Tolumonas auensis DSM 9187: one gene and its partner. Each later gene encodes a partner of the first gene's protein in a complex. Links are inferred from orthologs where the notes say so. Each region holds a gene or a part of one and is shown on either strand. Other genes may lie near its edges.

Region 1 (7,673 bases):
GTGATAGTGCTGTTGCTGATACAGCTGATAGGCCAGCGCAAACAATACCGGCGGTGTCACCTCATTCGGCTTGGTCTGCACAGCAATTACCGTCTCCGGCTTTCCCTGCAGCAGCTCATCGACCTGCCGCCGCGTGGTTTCCAGCGGTAATAACCGATATTCCCCCTGCGGTTGCAACACCGGAGAGGCGGCTTCTTGTGCACATCCGGCCAGAAGACTGACCAGCAATAATCCACCTGCTTTCTGCCACATAATACGTTCCTGTTCTGCCAGCAAAGAGTAATACATGACTCCCGGATCCGGCGCCAATTACCGGGAAATGTGTCCGAAGGCTTTGCCCTGCCGGATCAGGCTTGTTAGACTGCGGACATGCGGCCGCCGGGAGCGGGCGACCCACCAGCCAATTGTAAAGGATATTAAGATGAAACACCTTCACGTACTGCTGCTGTGCGGCGGTGGCGGCAGTGAGCATGAGATTTCTCTGCTGAGTGCTAACTATCTGGAAAGCCAGCTGAAAGAGCTGGCCGAAGTCAGCGTGACCCGCGTTGAACTATTCCCGGATCACTGGCAGACCAACGATGGCCGTTCCTGCCATCTGGGTATGGATCGTCAGCTGCATTTCGCCAACGAAGCCAAACCCGTTGATTTCGTGGTGCCTTGTATTCACGGCTTCCCTGGTGAAACCGGTGATATTCAGTCGATGCTGGAATTGATCGGCCTGCCTTATCTGGGCTGTGGCTCCGAAGGCAGCAAACTTTGCTTTAACAAAGTCAGTACCAAGCTGTGGTTATCCGCGCTGGATATTCCGAACACGCCGTTTCTGTTCCTGTCTGATAACAATGAAGCCGCACATGCGCAGGCACATACCGCATTCCGTAACTGGGGCGCCGTATTTGTTAAGGCCGCCAGTCAGGGCTCTTCCGTGGGTTGCTATAAAGTAACCGATGCCGCCAAACTGTCTGAAGCGGTGAATGCCGCCTTTGGTTATTCCGATCAGGTGCTGGTTGAAAAAGCCGTTCGCCCACGCGAGCTGGAAGTCGCCGTTTACCGTTATAACGACCAGCTGGTCGCAACCCGTCCGGGTGAAATCGCCACACCAAGCGACAGCTTCTACAGCTATGAAGAAAAATACAGTTCAGGCAGTAATTCAACGACTTATCTGGAAGCGCCGGGTCTGAGCGATGCACAGATCAGCACCATTCGTGAATATGCACTGAAAGCCTTCACTCAGCTGGGCTTAAAAGATCTGTCGCGTATCGATTTCTTCCTGACCGAAGATAACGAGATCCTGCTGAACGAAATCAACACCTTCCCGGGGATGACCCCGATCTCCATGTTCCCGAAACTGCTGGAACATCATGGTGATAACTTCAAACAATTCCTGGAAGGCATTATTCGCAGCACAGTGAAATAATTTCGCCGGATACAGAAAGACAAAGGGCCGGTTATGACACCGGCCCTTTTTATTGCGCTTTTTTATTATGCCCGGTCGCGTTCCAGCAGCGGTTTCAGGAAACGGGCAGTATGCGATTCGGCACACTCAGCGACCTGTTCCGGTGTGCCTTCCGTGAGGATCATCCCGCCACCCGAGCCGCCTTCCGGTCCCAGATCGACAATCCAGTCCGCGGTTTTAATCACATCCAGATTGTGTTCGATGATCACAATGGTATTACCATTATCACGCAGTTTTTCCAGTACATTCAGCAACTGTTGAATATCGTGGAAATGCAGACCCGTGGTTGGTTCATCCAGAATATACAAGGTCTGGCCGGTATCGCGTTTCGACAACTCTTTTGCCAGTTTGACGCGCTGCGCTTCACCACCGGAGAGTGTTGTCGCCGACTGACCGAGGCGAATATAAGACAGCCCCACCTCCATCAGCGTCTGTAACTTCCGCGCCAGCGCCGGTACCGCATCAAAGAATGCCCGCGCATCCTCGACCGTCATATCCAGCACTTCGTGAATGGTCTTACCTTTATATGTTACTTCCAGTGTTTCACGGTTATAGCGTTTGCCCTTACAGACATCACAGGGTACATACACATCCGGCAGGAAGTGCATCTCCACCTTGATCACGCCGTCACCCTGACAAGCCTCGCAACGCCCACCTTTGACGTTAAACGAGAAACGCCCCGGCGCATAACCCCGCGAACGCGCTTCCTGCGTCGCCGCAAACAACTCACGGATCGGTGTAAACAGCCCGGTATAGGTTGCCGGATTCGAACGCGGCGTCCGACCAATCGGGCTCTGGTCGATATCCACAACCTTGTCCAGATAGTCCATCCCCTGAATATCCAGATACGGCGCTGGCTTCTCAACCGTGGCACCGTTCAAATCACGGTGCGCAATACGGAACAAAGTATCGTTGATCAACGTCGATTTACCGGAACCGGACACCCCGGTGACACAGGTCATCACGCCGACAGGAATATGCAAATCGACTTTTTTCAGGTTGTTACCACTGGCACCCAGCAGCTTCAGCCATTTGTCACCGGTGGGACGACGCTCTGCCGGGATCGCAATCTTCTTGCGTCCGGAGAGATATTCACCGGTCACTGAATCCGGATTTGCCATGACCTCAGCCGGTGTGCCCTGCGCCACAATCACACCGCCATGCACCCCTGCCCCCGGACCGATATCGACCACGTAGTCCGCATGACGAATGGCATCTTCGTCATGTTCAACCACGATTACGGTGTTACCGAGATTACGCAGATGGAACAGAGTACCCAGCAAGCGTTCATTGTCACGCTGATGCAGACCGATGGACGGTTCATCCAGCACATACATCACCCCGACCAGGCCGGCCCCAATCTGGCTCGCCAGACGAATACGCTGTGCTTCACCACCGGAGAGTGTTTCCGCGGAACGGGACAAGGAAAGGTAGTTCAGGCCGACATTCACCAGAAAACCGAGACGTTCAATAATCTCTTTCAGGATTTTCTCGGCAATTTGCGCCCGCTGACCGTCCAGCTGCAGGTTCCGGAAGAAGTTCAGGGCTTCCCCGATCGACATTTCGGAAACCTGCGGCAACGTCACGCCCGTCACATACACATGACGCGCTTCCTGACGCAAACGGCTGCCCTGACAGCTCGGACAGGGCTGATTGGCGATATATTTCGCCAGCTCTTCGCGCACACTGTTGGATTCGGTTTCGCGGTAGCGACGCTCCATATTATGCAGCACGCCTTCAAACGGGTGATTGCGCACCACCACATCACCACGATCGTTCATGTAACGGAATTCTATCGCGGTGTGGCCACTGCCGTGCAGCACCACTTTTTTCGCTTGCGGACTCAGCGCATCAAACGGTTCATCCAGATCAAACTTGTAATGATCAGCGACCGATTTCAGCATCTGGAAGTAATAAAAACTGCGTTTATCCCAGCCACGGATCGCGCCGCCGGTCAGACTCAGTTCCGGATTGGTCACCACTTTATGCGGATCAAAATATTGCTGCACACCCAAGCCATCACAGCTCGGACAGGCACCGGCCGGGTTGTTGAACGAGAACAGCCGCGGTTCCAGTTCACTCAGGGAATAGCCGCATTCCGGACAGGCGAAGTTCGCGGAGAAAATCAGCGGTTGCGCTTTGTCATCGTCCATATCCGCAACATAAACCAGTCCGCCGGATAAATGCAGTGCCGTTTCAAAGGATTCAGCCAGACGCAGTTGCAGATCCGGCCGGACTTTGAAGCGATCGACCACCACTTCGATGGTATGTTTCTTCTGCAGTTCCAGTGTTGGCGGGTCAGAAAGATCACAGACCTCACCATCAATGCGGGCGCGGATATAACCCTGCGCGGCCAGACTTTCCAGCAGCTGCTTATGCTCCCCTTTACGGTTACGCACCACCGGCGCCAGAATCATCATCTTGCGGTTTTCCGGCTCCGCCAGCACCCGATCCACCATCTGGCTGATCGTTTGTGCTGCCAGCGGCAAGTCGTGTTCCGGGCAACGAGGTTCACCTACGCGGGCATACAGCAAGCGCAGGTAATCGTAGATTTCGGTGATAGTGCCGACGGTGGAACGCGGGTTATGCGAAGTGGATTTCTGTTCGATGGAGATCGCCGGCGATAAGCCTTCGATATGATCCACATCGGGTTTTTCCATCAGGCTTAAGAACTGACGTGCGTAGGCAGAAAGGGATTCAACATAACGGCGCTGCCCCTCCGCATATAATGTGTCGAAAGCCAGCGATGATTTGCCAGAACCGGAAAGACCGGTGATTACAATCAACTTGTCACGCGGCAGCGTCAGATTGATATTTTTCAGATTATGGGTACGTGCGCCCCGTATCTCGATCTTGTCCATAGAATGCCAGCTGTGAACCATATCAAAACTTAAGTATGGCATAGCCAGCACTGGATGAATAGCCAGTATTGCTGCAAATATGTTAATGTCCGGCCCGCAAACTATTTACGGCCTGTCATAGCTGTCGATCTGACTTTAGGGACGATTATTGCTAAGATAGGTAGCTATAGAATTCGAATTTTTACGGAGCAGATCATGGCCAGAGGCGTAAATAAAGTCATCATCGTTGGCAATCTGGGTCAGGACCCGGAAGTGCGCTATATGCCAAACGGCAATGCGGTAGCCAATATCACTGTTGCCACCAGCGAAAGCTGGAAAGACCAGCAAGGTCAAATGCAGGAACGCACTGAATGGCATCGGATCGTGCTGTACCGTCGTCTGGCTGAAATCGCTGGTGAATATCTGCGTAAAGGCTCGAAAGTTTATCTGGAAGGTCGTCTGCAAACCCGTGAATGGCAGGATCCGCAAGGCCAGAAACGCTACACCACCGAAATCATCGCCAATGAAATGCAGATGCTGGATGGTCGTGGCGCAGGTGCTCCACAACAAGGTGGCAATATGGGTGCTCCGGCACAGCAACCACAACAAGGTAACTGGGGCCGTCCATCCGCTCCGGCAGCAGCAGCTCCACAGGGCGGCGCAACCCCGGGTTACGCACCGCAGCAAGCCGCACCACAAGGTAGCTATACTCCGGCACCAGCACCGGCACAGCAGCAGCCAACCTATAACGAACCGCCAATGGATTTCGATGACGATATTCCGTTCTGACGAATACCTTAGAGTTAATTTGTAAAGATTAGATATAAATAATATTTTATTTCAGTAACTTATAACAAAGTTTACCGTTTTTCACATTGAAGTTCTGTAAACTTTTTTAGTTATACTTAGGTTATGTCATACCTGTAGAAGGTGCGAACAAGTACTCTATTCCCTGAACCGATGACTTGTTCGCATATTTCTTAGCGCCTTAAACTATTTACTAGCTCCACAGCTTTTTGGGTCAATTCGGTAATGGTTGCCCAATCGCCCGTATTGATGGCATCGGCTGGCAACATCCAGGTGCCACCCACAGTAGCAACACAACCTAAAGCAACATAATCTGCTACGTTTTTCGGGCTCACGCCACCTGTGGGGCAGAATTTCACTTGTGCCAAGGGGGCTGCAATTGCTTTCAGTGCAGCAGCGCCGCCATTCGCTTCCGCTGGGAAGAACTTCAGGTGATCATAACCCAGCTCTAAGGCGGTCATGATTTCCGAGGGTGTCGCCACACCCGGAATCAACGGGGACGGACCTTTTTTCGCATGCTCCATCAGCGTACGGGTATAGCCGGGAGAGATGATAAACTTCGCCCCCGCTTCAACCGCTGCATCATATTGTTCCGGTGTCAGTACCGTTCCAGCGCCAACCTGCGTTTCAGGTAATGCGGCCGCAATGGCACGGATTGCATCGAGTGCAGCCGGGGTCCGCAGGGTAATTTCAAACACGGTGATCCCACCTTCTGCCAGTGCTTTTGCCATCGGCACTGCATCTTCCACACGTTTGATCACCATTACCGGAACCACCGGGGAAGCAGCGAATACCGCTGCTGGTTCAACTTGCCAGCTCATACAGGCTCCTGTCTGTTAGCCCAAATAATTAAAAATCGTTGCGCCTTGCTCCGCACCGGAAACAACCTGACGGAATACGGAAAACAGTTCGCGGCCTGAACCAAAATGCTCACGGGTTAAGTCCACCTGAGCCGGTGCACGCGCCTGAATGTCGGTCAATACATCGATTTTGCCATTGGCAGCATCCACTCGAATGACATCACCGGTAGCAATTTTAGCTAATGGTCCGCCACGTTGTGCTTCCGGTGACATATGGATCACTGCCGGTACTTTCCCTGACGCACCAGAAAGGCGACCATCAGTGACTAAAGCTACCTTTAAGCCGGCTTTCATCAGGTTACCCAGAACAGGCATCAGTTTATGTAACTCCGGCATCCCGTTCGCAGCCGGGCCGTTGAAACGCACGACAATCACCACATCAGAAGTAAATTCACCTGCGTGATAGGCTTTCTCCACATCGTGTTGAGACTCAAACACACGGGCAGGCGCTTCAATAAAGTGATGTTCCGGTGCAACCGCACTGATTTTAATGACGCCACGACCGAGGTTTCCGTCGACGACTTTCAGACCACCCTGCGCACTAAAGAAGGTGCCCGGCAAAGCAATGACTTCCGGATTTTTGGAATCCGTTGCTGGTCGATAGACCACTGCACCACCATTCAGATGCGGCGTCTTGAGGTAATCTTCCATACAACCAAACACAGGGGTGGCATCCATATTCAGCAAACCCCGTTCCGCCAACCCTTTCATGAGAGTCGGCACACCACCTGCGTTTTGGAAATCGTTGATATCTGCCGGTCCATTTGGGTACATTTTTGCCAACAGTGGAACGACCTGCGAAAGCGTATCGATGTCATCCCAAGTCAGGATATAACCAGCCGCTGCGGCAACAGCAACCAGATGCATGGAATGGTTGGTACTGCCACCAGATGCCAGCAACACAACCAGACCATTGACGATAGATTTCTCATCCATCACCTGCCAGAGCGGACGATACAGCGTACCACTGTCTGCTTGTGATGTGATATGCAATACAATTTGTTCAGTAAGTGCGGCTCGTAACTCAACACTTGGCGGCAGGAACGCAGAGCCAGGGAGCATCAGCCCCATCGCTTCAAACACCAGTTGGTTGGTATTCGCGGTACCATAGAACGTACAAGTCCCTGAGGAATGGTAGGCACCACATTCCATTTTTTGCAGCGCGTCCTTGCCAACTTCTCCCGCGGCATATTTCTGACGGACTTTCACTTTCTCATCGTTACTGATACCGGTTGGCATCGGACCGGCCGGGACAAATGCCGTTGGCAGATGACCAAACGACAACGCGCCCATGAGTTGGCCCGGAGCAATCTTATCGCAAATCCCTAACAGTAGCGTGGCATCAAACGTATTGTGACTGAGCGAAACCGCGGTCGCCTGTGCAATGACTTCACGGGAAAACAGCGATACATCCATCCCCTCCTGACCTTGCGTCACACCATCACACATCGCAGGCACACCACCGGCAACCTGGGCACTGTGACCGACGTTGCGAAGAGCGTCCTTAATGAACTGCGGATAGACATCATAAGGCTCATGTGCACTCAGCATGTCGTTATACGCAGTGATGATGCCGACGTTCACCTTGGTGAAATCCAGAATGGTGCTCTTTTGCATTGAAGAACATGCCGCCACGGTATGCGCCAGATTCCCGCAAGAAAGATGTGTCCGGGTTTTCCCGTTTTCTGCCTGCGCTTTCATACGCGCAACATA
Region 2 (8,272 bases), 2.2 Mb from region 1 along the record:
ATGCCGCCAGTACTGGCCGCTTATGTGACACAGGGACAAGCGGTAATGGTGCCTCATGCTCCAATAGAAGGGTTTGTCCGTATGACGGTAGGCCCGGAAGCCGAATTTATCGGCGTTGGTGAGATCGACGATGACGGTAAAGTTGCGCCACGTCGTTTAGTCCGCATCGGTGGCGATATGCCAGATGCAGAGGAACAAGCTGAGTAGCTTGTCTGTGATTACAGCTGTGCTAGAATGCGCAGCTTCTCTGTGGGCTGAATTAGTGATCGGCTCACAGTCCATTAAACTCAGGAGTACACTATGTCACTAAATGCTGAAACTAAAGCCAAGATCGTTGCTGATTTCTCTCGCGGTACCAATGACACTGGCTCGCCAGAAGTTCAGGTTGCCCTGCTGACTGCTCAGATCAACCATCTGCAAGGCCACTTCTCAGTACATTCTAAAGATCACCACGGCCGTCGTGGTCTGCTGCGTATGGTTTCTCAGCGTCGTAAACTGCTGGATTACCTGAAACGCAAAGATGATGCGCGTTACAAAGATCTGATCTCTAAACTGGGTCTGCGTCGCTAATTCATACTTAGTGATTACTAATAAAAGGAGGCTTTTGCCTCCTTTTGTTTTTTCGTGACAGAAATGACAATTCCGCCAGAATTATATCTGAAGTCGATCTATCCCTAATTACCTATTGTGCTCGCCTTCAGCTATAATAAGCGCGCATTTTGAGCGACGAAATTAATAAAAGGAAATTCACGTGAATCCTATTGTAAAAACCTTCCCATATGGCCAGCACACTGTAACGATTGAAACAGGTGTTATGGCTCGTCAGGCAACTGCAGCTGTTATGGTCAGCATGGATGATACTGCAGTATTAGTAACTGTTGTTGGTAAAAAAGAAGCTGTTGAAGGTCGCGATTTTTTCCCGCTGACTGTTAACTATCAAGAGCGTACCTACGCAGCAGGCCGTATTCCGGGTGGTTTTTTCAAACGCGAAGGTCGCCCAAGCGAAGGTGAAACACTGACTGCCCGTCTGATTGACCGTCCTATTCGTCCTCTGTTCCCGGAAGGCTTCCTGAATGAAGTTCAGGTTGTGGCCACTGTTATGTCAGTAAATCCGGCGGTATCTCCGGATATCGTAGCGATGATCGGTACTTCTGCTGCGCTGGCTATTTCTGGTATCCCATTCAATGGTCCAATTGGTGCTGCCCGCGTTGGTTATATCAATGATCAATACATTCTGAACCCATCTGTTGTTGAGTTGCAGGAAAGCAAGCTGGATCTGGTTGTTGCTGGTACTGCAGCTGCCGTTCTGATGGTTGAGTCTGAAGCTGCTATCCTGCCGGAAGAAGTGATGCTCGGCGCGGTGGTTTATGGTCACGACCAACTGCAAACTGTTATCAAAGCAGTCAATGAATTTGCTGCTGAAGTTGGCACAAAACCTTGGAATTGGGTTGCGCCAGCAGCAAACGTAACACTGAAAGCAAAAATTGCTGAGCTGGCTGTTGCTGCAATTGGTGAAGCTTACCGTATTACTGAAAAAGCAGTGCGTTATGACGCGATTTCCGCATTGAAACAACGCATTGTTGCTGAAATTGTTGCTGCTGATGAAACTCAGGATGCAGGCGAAGTTGCTGATCTGTTCCATGAACTGGAAAGCGATGTTGTTCGTGGTCGTATTCTGCGTGGTGAACCGCGTATCGATGGCCGTGATCCACAAATGATCCGTGCTCTGAGCGTGGGTACCGGTGTTCTGCCACGTGTTCATGGTTCTGCACTGTTTACCCGTGGTGAAACACAGGCTCTGGTAGCTTGTACTCTGGGTACCGAACGTGATGCGCAAACCATTGATGAAATCACTGGTGAACGTACCGACCGTTTCATGCTGCATTACAACTTCCCACCATACTGTGTGGGTGAAACCGGCATGATGGGTTCACCTAAACGTCGGGAAATCGGTCATGGCCGTTTAGCTCGTCGTGGTGTGTCTGCTGTTATCCCTTCACAGGCTGAGTTCCCTTATGTTGTTCGTGTGGTTTCTGAAATCACCGAATCTAACGGTTCTTCTTCCATGGCTTCTGTGTGTGGTACTTCTCTGGCTCTGATGGATGCGGGTGTACCAATCAAAGCATCTGTGGCCGGTATCGCAATGGGTCTGGTAAAAGAAGGCGACAGCTTTGTTGTTCTGTCTGACATTCTGGGTGATGAAGATCATCTGGGCGACATGGACTTTAAAGTAGCTGGTACTTCTGAAGGTGTTACTGCATTGCAGATGGACATCAAAATTGAAGGTATCACTAAAGAAATCATGCAGATCGCACTGAAACAGGCTCGTGATGCGCGTTTGCACATCCTGACTGTAATGGACAAAGCGATCGGTGTTGCACGTGATGATATCTCTGATTTCGCACCTCGCATTCACACCATCAAAATCAATCCAGAGAAGATCAAAGACGTGATCGGTAAAGGCGGTTCTGTGATCCGTGCTCTGACTGAAGAAACCGGCACCACTATCGAGCTGGAAGATGATGGTACAGTGAAGATTGCTGCGGTAAGCGGTGAAGCTGCTCAGGAAGCGATCCGTCGCATTCAGGCGCTGACTGCTGACGTTGAAATCGGTCGTATCTACGAAGGTAAAGTAACTCGTCTGGCTGAATTCGGTGCGTTTGTGAACATTCTGCCAGGTAAAGATGGTCTGGTTCATATTTCACAAATCACTGATGAACGTGTGAAAGATGTTTCCGACTACCTGAAGGTAGGCGACATGGTTCGCACTAAAGTACTGGAAGTAGACCGTCAGGGCCGTATCCGTCTGTCTATCAAAGAAGCCAAACGTGATGAACTGCCTGCTGCTGAATCAGTAGCTGAATCTGCACCAGCACAGGAAGCTGTGGTTGAACAGGTTCCGATGACAGAATAAGCATCACTATTTATTGTTGCTCATAATAATCAGGACGCTTTTAGCGTCCTGATTTTTTTGTCTGTCAGAGTTGATTGAATTCGTTATCAGGCGATCCCTTCAATAATTGTTGGGATCGCCTGATAAGATGATTAAAGCTGATTCGTTGCAAACGAAGTCAGTATTTGCTCGACCAGTGAGAAACGGGTTTTGGCATCAGCGCTGGGCAGATTAAATCGCAGACGGGCCGGACCATCCATGCGGTACAGTCGTGGCTGACTCTGTATCAGGCCAACGATGAACACTGGATTGATCTTTGTTTCCTGACTGAAATCAATAAAGCCACCACGATCACCAATTTCGATACGTTTAAGACCTAATGGTTTCGCCAGTAAGCGGAAACGTGAAATCTGGATCAGATTTTGAGCTGACTGAGGTAACAGACCAAAACGGTCGATCAGCTCGATTTTCAATTCATCAATCTCTTCCTGGGTATTACAGCTGGCAATGCGCTTGTAGATGGACAAACGCATGTTTACGTCCGGAATATAGTCATCCGGCAGTAAGGCCGGAACCCGTAGTTCGATATCCGTATGATCAGAAAGCAGCTGATCCAGAGACGGTTCTTTGCCTTCCTTCAATGAATTGACTGCCTGCTCCAGCATTTCCATATAGAGGGTAAAGCCGATAGATTCGATCTGTCCGCTTTGTTCATCGCCTAGCAGTTCTCCTGCGCCACGGATCTCAAGATCGTGTGTTGCCAGCACAAAGCCAGCACCCAGATCTTCCAGTGACTCGATTGCTTCGAGACGTTTTACCGCATCTTTGGTCATCTGTTTAGGATGCGGCGTTAACAAGTAGGCATAAGCCTGATGGTGTGATCGACCGACACGGCCCCGGAGCTGATGTAACTGAGCCAAACCTAAATTATCAGCGCGATCCATGATGATGGTATTCGCACTGGGTACGTCGATGCCGGTTTCAATGATGGTTGTGCAAACCAGCAGGTTATAACGCTGATGATAAAAATCGGTCATGACCCGCTCCAGATCCCGTTCGCGCATTTGTCCATGGGCAATCGCAATCCGGGCTTCAGGTATCAATTCGCTGAGCAGTGCCGCAGTCTGGTCAATAGTTTCAACATTGTTATGCAGGTAGTAGACCTGACCACCACGTTTCAGTTCACGCAGGATAGCTTCGCGAACAACCGCTTTATCGTACTGGCGGACAAATGTTTTGATTGCGAGTCGCTTAGCCGGAGGTGTTGCTATTACTGACAGGTCGCGCATACCGGACAACGCCATGTTCAGCGTGCGCGGAATTGGTGTTGCGGTCAGGGTCAGAATATCCACATCGGCCCGCAATGCTTTGATTTTTTCTTTCTGACGGACACCGAAGCGGTGTTCTTCATCTACTACCAGTAGACCGAGATCCTTGAAACGAATATCCTCGGACAGCAGTTTATGTGTGCCGATAATGATATCGATTTTGCCTTCTGCCAGTGCTTCCATCGCGGCTTTCTGCTCTTTGGCACTTTTGAAACGACTCATCACCTCGATATTGACCGGCCAGTTGGCAAACCGATCGCGGAAGTTTTCGTAATGTTGTTGTGCCAGCAAGGTGGTAGGTACCAGCACGGCAACCTGCTTACCGGCATGGACGGCAACAAAGGTTGCCCGCATGGCCACTTCGGTTTTTCCGAAGCCGACGTCGCCACAAACCAGGCGATCCATGGCTTTAGCCTGACACATATCACCCAGCACTGAGTTAATGGCATTCAGCTGATCCGGTGTTTCCTCAAATGGGAAACCGGCTGCAAATTTACTGTAGGCCTGTTTGTCATGCCTGAATGCAAGCCCCGGTCTGGCCGCTCGTTTGGCATAGACATCAAGCAGTTCTGCTGCGACATCCCGGATTTTCTCAACGGCTTTTTTCCGGGCTTTCAGCCATGTTTCACCGCCTAATTTATGCAGGGGCGGGTTTTCACTGCCACTGTACCGGCTGATCAAATGCAAAGAGGTGACCGGGACATATAGTTTGTCGGCGCCGGCATATTCCAGTGTCAGATATTCAGCGGCAATACCGCCAGCATCTATGGTTTGCAGCCCGAGATAACGGCCAACCCCGTGATCAAGATGGACGACCGGTTGACCAATCGTTAATTCGGCCAGATTTCGTACGATAGCTTCGCTGTTGGTACTGGATTTTTTATCACGCCGACGGCGTTGTACAACTTTCTGCCCAAACAGTTCATTTTCACAGACCAGTGCGATACCCGCATCCGGCAGGATAAAACCATGTTCCAGCGGACTAACAATAATGGCATGCTGAGCAGTACCGCTGGCGAACTCATCGAATGAGTTCAGGATCGGCAATTTGAGTTGCAGTGGAGCCAGCAGCTCAAGTAAGGCTTCGCGGCGGCCTTCTGATTCCACCGAGAATAATATCCGGCCACCGAACAGGCTTAAAAAGCGTTGCAGTGCTTCCAGTGGTTCCTGTTGTTTCGCTTCTATTGTTAATTCTGGTAACGCATTGACCGGTAAATTAACCCGCCCGGCTTTTTCTTCTGCCGGTAATGTCTGGCAGTGAATTTGTGTCCGTTCTTTCAGAATGCCAAACAGCTGATCCACCGGCAAATAAAGCGTCGCGGGTGGTAGCAGCGGACGGCTTAAGTCATAACGGCGATCTTCATAGCGTTGCTGCACATCCAGCCAGAATTGTTCACTGGCCTGCTGAATATCGCCAACAGTCAGAATCAGACTGGAAGAGGGGAGATAGTCCAGCAGTGTAGCGGTCTGCTCAAAAAACAGCGGCAGATAGTATTCAATTCCTGCAGGCCATAATCCTTTACTGACCTGCTGGTAGACTGAGTCAGGTGCACGACTGGCGTCAAACAGTTCACGGAAACGCTGACGGAAGCCATCGATCGCATGTTTATCGGTAGGGAATTCGTGAGCGGGTAACAGGCGAACTTCTTTGACTGGATCATGTGAGCGCTGAGTATCCGGATCAAAGGCACGGATGGTATCAACTTCATCATCAAAGAAATCAATACGGTAAGGCTGCGATGAGCCCATAGGGAACAGGTCGAGCAGGGAGCCTCGGGCTGCGTATTCCCCATGCTCCAGTACCTGCTCGACGGCATTGTAGCCGGCATGTTCAAGCCGCTGCCGCAGATTGTGTAAATCGAGTTTATCACCGGGTTTGACCAGCAGACTGTAACCGTCAATGAAACCGGCAGGTGCTGTCCGGAGCATCAGTGTCGCTACCGGCAGGATCAGCAGACCTTGTTTCATCCTAGGAAGATGATAAAGGGTTTCTATACGCTGAGAGATAATATCCTGATGTGGTGAGAAGGTATCGTAAGGCAATGTTTCCCAGTCAGGAAACAACCGTACCGGAATGTTGTTCTCTTTGAGCAGAAAGCTGATCTCCTGCTCCAGATATAAGGCAGTTGGTGTGTCATTCACAACCAGCACTACCGGGTGATTTTGCGTTGTTACCAGCTCAGCAATCGCCAGAGAAAGACTGCTGCCATTTAATTGTCCGAAGGTAAGACGCTGATTCGCTTTTGCGTTCAGAGAAAAAGTAAAGTAATTGGTCATCAGTCAGATTCAGGTTAGTTAATGTTTTATTTTTGCCGGGTCACACGGATCGACAAACAGTGCAACACACTAAAATATTGCTCGCTCAAGGAGAACCTCTTGTTGAGCGGATGTCTTACCTTTATTATCCGCTAACTCTTGGATTGCGCAACGCTTGGAAACAGCGTGAAATCACTCATTTTTCAACCTATCAGTCTGGCGATTGGCCTGCGGTATGCCGGTGCCAGAGGTGATAATCGATTCGCTTCTTTTATCTCCATATTTTCAACCTTTGGTATTGCGATCGGTGTCATGGCGCTGATCGTGGTTAGTTCGGTCATGAATGGTTTTGAAGCACAGCTGAAAGACCGCATTTTAGGGGTTGTTCCGCATGGTGTGATCACGACCGCATCAGGTCAGTTACCTGAATGGCAGCAATATCAGCAGATTGTGACTAAGTTACCCCATGTGCAGGCGGCAGCTCCTTTTATTACCACCGAAGGGATGGTGCAAAGTCCGGGGAGTCTGGCACCGATCGCATTGCAGGGTGTGAATCCACAGAATTATCCGCAGCAGGATCTGTTGCGCCAGACGCTGGGTGATACGGCTCTGGAGCGTCTGGTTCCCGGCAAATTTAATATTATTCTGGGTGGGGCTCTGGCACAGAAGCTAGGGGTTCTGCCGGGCGATAAAGTGCGGGTGCTGGTCAGCGAAGGCAGCCGTTTTACCCCGATGGGTCGAGTACCATCGCAGCGGTTATTTAATGTTGTGGCTTTGTTTGATGTCGGTTCTCCGGTTGATGATCAGATTGCATTGATTCATCTGGATGATGCCCGTCGCTTACTACGCTATCCCGCAGAAAATGTTACCGGCTGGCGAGTATGGCTGGATGATGCTTTCCAGACGGAAGATATTGCCCAAACATCGCTGCCGTCTTCACTGATATTTCAGGACTGGCGCAAGGAACGGGGAGAGTTGTTCCGGGCTGTTGCTATGGAAAAAAACATCATGAGCATGATGCTGGTGCTGATCATTCTGGTGGCTACTTTCAATATTCTTTCTTCTCTGGTGATGGTGGTGCTGGATAAACAAGGGGAAGTAGCGATCCTGCGGACCATGGGAATGCAAAGTAAAACCGTGATGAAGATCTTCATGGTTCAGGGGATCTGGAGCGGTGTGCTGGGCGGGGTATTCGGTGCATTCGGCGGGGTTATTCTTACCCATTATCTGAACCCGGTATTACGGGTTCTCGGGCTTAATTTATATATGGATGCCGGCGGAAGCGGATTACCGGTAGAAATGCAGGTATCGCAGGTGTTGCTGATTGCATCCGGAGCATTACTGATGAGTTTTATGGCGACGCTTTATCCTGCCTATCGTGCAGCTCATATTCGTCCGGCGGAGGCGTTACGTTATGAATAATATCCTGTTGCATTGTCAGGATCTGGTGAAGATTTATCACGAAGGCGCTGTAGAGACACCGGTATTACGGGGGATTAATCTGTCAGTACTGCAAAAAGAGATGCTGGCGATAGTCGGGAGTTCCGGTTCCGGGAAAAGTACGTTGCTGCATCTTCTGGGGGCACTGGATACACCGACTCTGGGGACGGTGTTTTTTGATCAGCAGGATATTTATCAGTGGACCAGTCAGCAGCAGGCACAGTTCCGTAACCGGCAATTAGGTTTTGTCTATCAGTTTCATCACTTGCTGGGAGAATTCACCGCACTGGAAAATGCGGCGATGCCTTTGCTGATTGGCGGTATGGCAGTAAAACAAGCGACACAGAAGGCTGCT

The links. Proteins that work in one complex are often made in the same cells at the same time.
Region 2: the proteins of uvrA (region 1) and mfd are in contact, whole or in part, in a crystal structure (PDB 4DFC), measured with the Escherichia coli proteins. The link is inferred for Tolumonas auensis DSM 9187 from one-to-one orthologs.

The regions. Positions count from the first base shown.
Region 1 is NC_012691.1:256,207-263,879, reverse strand. The notes cover bases 1,280-4,699. They hold uvrA (excinuclease ABC subunit UvrA), read right to left. Parts: upstream 4,315-4,699; coding sequence 1,480-4,314; downstream 1,280-1,479. Other genes in these bases: ssb (single-stranded DNA-binding protein), read left to right, coding at 4,507-4,699; TOLA_RS01235 (D-alanine--D-alanine ligase), read left to right, coding at 1,280-1,414. Outside these bases: TOLA_RS01240 (hypothetical protein), read right to left, coding at 1-288; more of TOLA_RS01235, read left to right, coding at 422-1,279; more of ssb, read left to right, coding at 4,700-5,082; TOLA_RS01220 (bifunctional 4-hydroxy-2-oxoglutarate aldolase/2-dehydro-3-deoxy-phosphogluconate aldolase), read right to left, coding at 5,274-5,921; edd (phosphogluconate dehydratase), read right to left, coding at 5,937-7,673. UniProt on the Escherichia coli protein: The UvrABC repair system catalyzes the recognition and processing of DNA lesions. UvrA is an ATPase and a DNA-binding protein. A damage recognition complex composed of 2 UvrA and 2 UvrB subunits scans DNA for abnormalities.
Region 2 is NC_012691.1:2,453,937-2,462,208, reverse strand. Bases 2,846-6,864 are described here. They hold mfd (transcription-repair coupling factor), read right to left. Parts: upstream 6,499-6,864; coding sequence 3,046-6,498; downstream 2,846-3,045. Other genes in these bases: TOLA_RS11370 (lipoprotein-releasing ABC transporter permease subunit), read left to right, coding at 6,664-6,864; pnp (polyribonucleotide nucleotidyltransferase), read left to right, coding at 2,846-2,914. Also shown: tRNA pseudouridine(55) synthase TruB, read left to right, coding at 1-207; rpsO (30S ribosomal protein S15), read left to right, coding at 301-570; more of pnp, read left to right, coding at 752-2,845; more of TOLA_RS11370, read left to right, coding at 6,865-7,899; lipoprotein-releasing ABC transporter ATP-binding protein LolD, read left to right, coding at 7,892-8,272. UniProt on the Escherichia coli protein: Couples transcription and DNA repair by recognizing RNA polymerase (RNAP) stalled at DNA lesions. Mediates ATP-dependent release of RNAP and its truncated transcript from the DNA, and recruitment of nucleotide excision repair machinery to the damaged site.